Regions from separate parts of the Ruthenibacterium sp. genome, predicted to be linked through region 1. Evidence: a T-box and tRNA genes for the amino acid it is inferred to sense, from the RefSeq annotation. Region 1 holds a T-box; the other holds one or more tRNA genes.
What was found. The T-box of region 1 lies ahead of tyrS (tyrosine--tRNA ligase). A T-box ahead of a tRNA ligase gene usually reads a tRNA of that ligase, here a tRNA-Tyr.
Positions count from the first base shown of each region.

Region 2: it has a tRNA-Tyr gene. The T-box ahead of tyrS (tyrosine--tRNA ligase) is inferred to sense a tRNA for this amino acid. The anticodon was not compared.

Region 1 is NZ_JAFOIN010000092.1:30,253-32,705, reverse strand. Features, by position in the region: gene recN (DNA repair protein RecN) at 1-898, shown strand, start outside; T-box leader at 931-1,167, shown strand; gene tyrS (tyrosine--tRNA ligase) at 1,232-2,453, shown strand, end outside.
Region 2 is NZ_JAFOIN010000117.1:125,922-128,374, reverse strand. Features, by position in the region: gene IIY41_RS13860 (DUF362 domain-containing protein) at 1-1,029, opposite strand, end outside; tRNA gene IIY41_RS13855 (tRNA-Thr) at 1,284-1,359, shown strand; tRNA gene IIY41_RS13850 (tRNA-Tyr) at 1,372-1,457, shown strand; gene IIY41_RS13845 (HD domain-containing protein) at 1,534-1,998, shown strand; gene IIY41_RS13840 (PH domain-containing protein) at 2,305-2,453, shown strand, end outside.

The sequences.
Region 1 (2,453 bases):
CAGCAGTCTTTCTGAGGATTTTGCACCGTTGGCTGAGCAGATGAGCGGGCTTTATTATACGGCCCGGGATGCGGCAAGCGACATTGCCGATATCCTTGCGCGCTGCGAGTTTGACCCGCAGGCGCTGGACGCTGTGGAGGAACGGTTGGATCTTATCTATCGCATGAAGCAGAAATACGGTGGGGATGTGCAGGATATCCTTGCTTATCTGGATGCGGCCACGGCGGAACTGGACGGTATTGAGACAGGCGCGCAAAGGCTGGATGAATTGTACGACCGTCAGGCGGCTTTGTACGATAAAGCAAAAACGCTGGCAGACGCCCTGACGCAGACGCGGCTGGAGGCTTTTGAGCGCTTTAACGCGCAGATCACGGACGCGCTGCGCTTTTTGAACATGCCCGGCATCCGCTTCACGCTGTCACACAAAAAAGGCCCGCTGGCGGGCAGCGGACAGGACTCCGTTGAATTCAACATCTCTACGAACCCGGGCGAAGAGCCCAAGCCGTTGGCAAAGATCGCATCCGGCGGCGAGCTTTCGCGCATCATGCTGGCTGTCAAAAGCGCATTAGCGGATAAAGATGATATCGGCACTGTGATCTACGATGAGATCGACACCGGGGTCTCCGGTCTGGCGGCAGGGCGCATCGGTGAAAAGCTGAAGCAGACGGCGCAGGGCAGACAGGTCATCTGCATCACACATACTGCGCAGATCGCGGCGCAGGCAGATAACCACCTGCTCATCCGAAAAAACGTCAGTGAAGACCGTACTTATACGGAAATAGACGCACTGAGCGGGGAGGGCCGTGTGCAGGAGCTGGCGCGCATGATTTCCGGCGATAAAATTACGGAACTGGCGCTGGCGAATGCCCGGGAAATGCTTCGGATGGCAAAGGCTTGACAGCCGCGCGTATTTTGGCTATACTATAATCCATAAATGCAGCGACGGGAACGAGTACCTGTGAAAGCGCCGGCAAAGAGAACCTCTGTTTGGTGAAAAGGGGAGCGGTGCGCATGGCGAATACATCCCTGAGCAGCGGGCTGAACAAGTGATTCAGTAGGCCTTGCCGGGTGCGCCCGTTAAAGCGCAGTGTGTTACTGGACACACGGAGGCCGGCATCCGCGAGGAGCCGGTGAACAGAGGTGGTACCGCGGATATCCGCCCTCTGCCAAATTTATTTTGGCAGAGGGCTTTTTTGTATGTCTTCTGCCGCAAAACACAGGAGGAAGTTCCATGGAAAACGTATTCGATCTTTTCAAAGAGCGCGGTCTTATCGCGCAGGCCACCGACGAAGCATCCATTCGAGAGCTGTTGGGCAAAGAAAAAATCACTTTCTATACCGGCTTTGACCCTACGGCGGACAGCCTGCACGTGGGCCATTTCATGCAGCTTATCATCATGCGCTACATGCAGCAGGCGGGGCATCGCCCCATTGTCCTGCTGGGCGGCGGTACCACGATGGTGGGTGACCCCACAGGCAAAACAGACATGCGCAAAATGCTCACCCAGGAACAGATCCAGCACAACGCGGACGAATTTAAAAAACAGATGAGCAAATTCATCGATTTTTCCGAGGGCAAGGCCATCATGGCGAACAATGCCGACTGGCTTCTCGGCCTGAACTATGTGGATTTTCTGCGGGAGATCGGCGTGCATTTCTCTGTCAACAAGATGCTCACCGCCGAGTGCGTCAAAACACGTATGGAAAAAGGCATCACGTTCCTGGAATTCAACTATATGCTGATGCAGAGCTATGATTTTCTGCACTTGGCGCGGGAGTACGGCTGCAAAATGCAGTTCGGCGGAAATGACCAGTGGAGCAATATCATCGGCGGCGTGGAGCTGAACCGCCGATGTGATAACCGCGATGTGTACGGCATGACGTTCACGCTTTTGACAACGCGCGAAGGCAAAAAAATGGGTAAGACCGAAAAAGGAGCAGTCTGGCTGGACCCCGAAAAAACAAGCCCGTACGAGTTCTTCCAGTACTGGCGCAACATAGACGATTGTGAGGTGCAAAATTGCCTGAAGCTTCTCACCGGTGTGCCCGTCAAGGAGATCGACGCGATTGACATGGGCAACGCCTCCGACGTGAACAAGGCGAAGGAACTGCTGGCCTATGAGCTGACGAGCCTTGTGCACAGCAAGGAAGACGCCGAAAAAGCCATTGCCACAGCAAAACGCCTTTTCAGCGGTGAAATGGATGCGGAGCATATGCCCGCCACCGTTGTGGACGCGGCGCTTGTGGCGGACGGAAAGGCCTCCGTGCTCGACCTGCTCGTTGCCGCGGGCCTCGCGCCCAGCAAAGGGGAAGCACGGCGCCTGGTGCAGCAGGGCGGCATTTCCGTGGACGGCGAAAAGGTGACGGATGTATCGGCCGCCGTGAACGCCGAAGCGTTGGGAAAAGGCATCGTTATCAAAAAAGGTAAGAAAGTCTATCACCGTATTACACTGT
Region 2 (2,453 bases), on a different contig from region 1:
AAAATGGTCGTGATGGTCACGGGCGCCGCAGGCGCGCAGGTTTTCGTCCAGCAGGCTTCCGGGCATCACGGGCATGCGGTTGCACGCGTCCGCGCACGCTACGTCCAGCGCCACAGGGTCAAAGCTGGCGAACATCCCCACGTCCGGAATGATAGCCGTGTCATTCTCACCGTGGCAGTCGCAGTAAGGCGAAACCTGGTTGACGATATTGATATGGAAAGCCGGGCGGCCGTCCACCACAGCCTTGGCGTACTCGGCCATCTTGCAGTTCAGCTCGTCGTTGGCGGAATCGTTGCCGTTGTATACGGCGTCAAAATTGCATGCACCGATGCAGCGGCCGCAGCCCACACATTTGCCGTGGTCGATGCCCGCTTTGCGGTTTTCATCAAAAGCAATGGCTCCGTGCGCGCAGTTTTTCATGCACACGCCGCAGCCCCGGCAAACGCTTTTGTCCACGTCCGGCTTACCCGCGCAATGCATGTCCATCTTTCCTGCGCGCGAACCGCAGCCCATGCCGATATTCTTGATGGCGCCGCCGAAGCCCGTGCTCTCGTGCCCTTTGAAGTGGGACAGCGAAATGAATATATCCGCATCCATCACGGCGCGGCCGATATGGGCCTCCCGGATGTATTCGCCGCCGCGCACGGGCACGTCCACCTCATCCGTCCCCTTCAGGCCGTCTGCAATAATGATCTGGCAGCCGGTGGAAAATGGCGAAAACCCGTTTTCATAAGCCGCTTCGATATGGTCCAGCGCATTTTTGCGGCGCCCCACATACAGCGTGTTGCAGTCTGTCAGAAACGGGCGGCCGCCCAGCTCTTTCACGGCGTCCGCAACGGTCTTTGCAAAATTGGGCCGCAGGTAAGAAAGGTTGCCCGGTTCGCCGAAATGGATTTTGATAGCGGCATATTTATCCTGAAAATCGATCTGTCCGATGCCCGCTTTGAGGATCAGCCGCTTGAGTTTCTGCTGCAGGTTCGTGCCCGGCAGCGCACGCATGTCTGTAAAATATACTTTAGAGGGTCCCATTCCTGTTCTCTCACTTTCTCTGTTCAGTTGTGTGCCGTGCCGCATCTGCGCGGCGCTTTTCTTCCTCTTTTATCTTAGAGCCGCGCGGCAAAAAAAGCAAGAGGAAAGGCGCGTACCGCGCTCCCGTAAAAGTTTTCTCCGTCCGGTAAAAAAGGGGCTTGACAAAGGCCGGAGGAATTGATATTATATTTAAGCGCCATGATTCTTCTTTTGGGCGCATATAAAGGATATGAAGCTGGCAAGCCGATTTCCACGCTGGTGTAGCTCAGCTGGTAGAGCAGCTGATTTGTAATCAGCAGGTCGGGGGTTCGAATCCGTCCACCAGCTCCATTTATTGAATATGGGAGAGTTCCCGAGTGGCCAATGGGGGCAGACTGTAAATCTGTTGCGTCTTCGCTTCGATGGTTCGAATCCATCCTCTCCCACCAAAAAAGTTGCATTTCATTTTTGGAATGCAACTTTTTTATTTTTGCTGTCATCTCACCGGAAAAAGGCGGTATAAACATGGGAGAAATATTAAACAAAGCAATCGTGTACGCAGTAAAGGCTCATAACGGCCAGGTGAGAAAGGGTACGCAGGTCCCCTACATTCTTCATCCCTTGGAGGCTGCGTCTATTGTAGGCACTCTGACAACGGATGAAGAAGTCATAGCAACCGCTGTTCTGCACGACGTCGTGGAGGATACCGCCGCCACAACAGAATGCATTCAAGAAGCCTTTGGGGAAAGGATCGCCGCTTTGGTCGCTGCAGAAAGCGAAAACAAACGAGAAGATCTGCCTGCCGGATCGACCTGGAAAATCCGTAAGCAGGAAACAATAGATCACTTGAGGGACGCTTCCATAGAAGTAAAAATGTTAACGCTCGGCGATAAGCTTTCCAATATCCGTTCCCTTTACCGGGATCAGCTTGTTTACGGAGAGCGGTTATGGCAAAGATTCAACCAAAAAGATAAACAGGAACACTACTGATATTACAAACGCATTGCCGAATGCCTCACAGAACTGAAGAATCATTGTGCTTACGCAGAATACGCCGGGCTGGTAGAAAAAACCTTTAAAGAATGATCCCCTGCAATTATTCGCTGTCCCTGAAGCTCTCATAAAAACCAAAGAGCGGGCTGTCCGCCAGTCTCTTTGGGAAGCTGGTTCCGGAAAACACCAATTGAAACGCGCTGTTTCCTTGGGCGGCAGACAAAATGTCCGACACAAATTTTCTGCTTTGGTTGATTTTGCCGCACCGGCTTGGTACAATAACACCAAAAGGGGGCTTTGGCTATGGAAAACGCAGACAACGGCGGCATCGTTTGGAGCGACCGAAAACGCATCGCATTCGGCCTGCCATGGACTTTTACGAAATATACGCTGACAAAAGAAAAGCTGCTCATCCACACCGGCATGCTGAACACGCAGGAGGATGAGGTGCG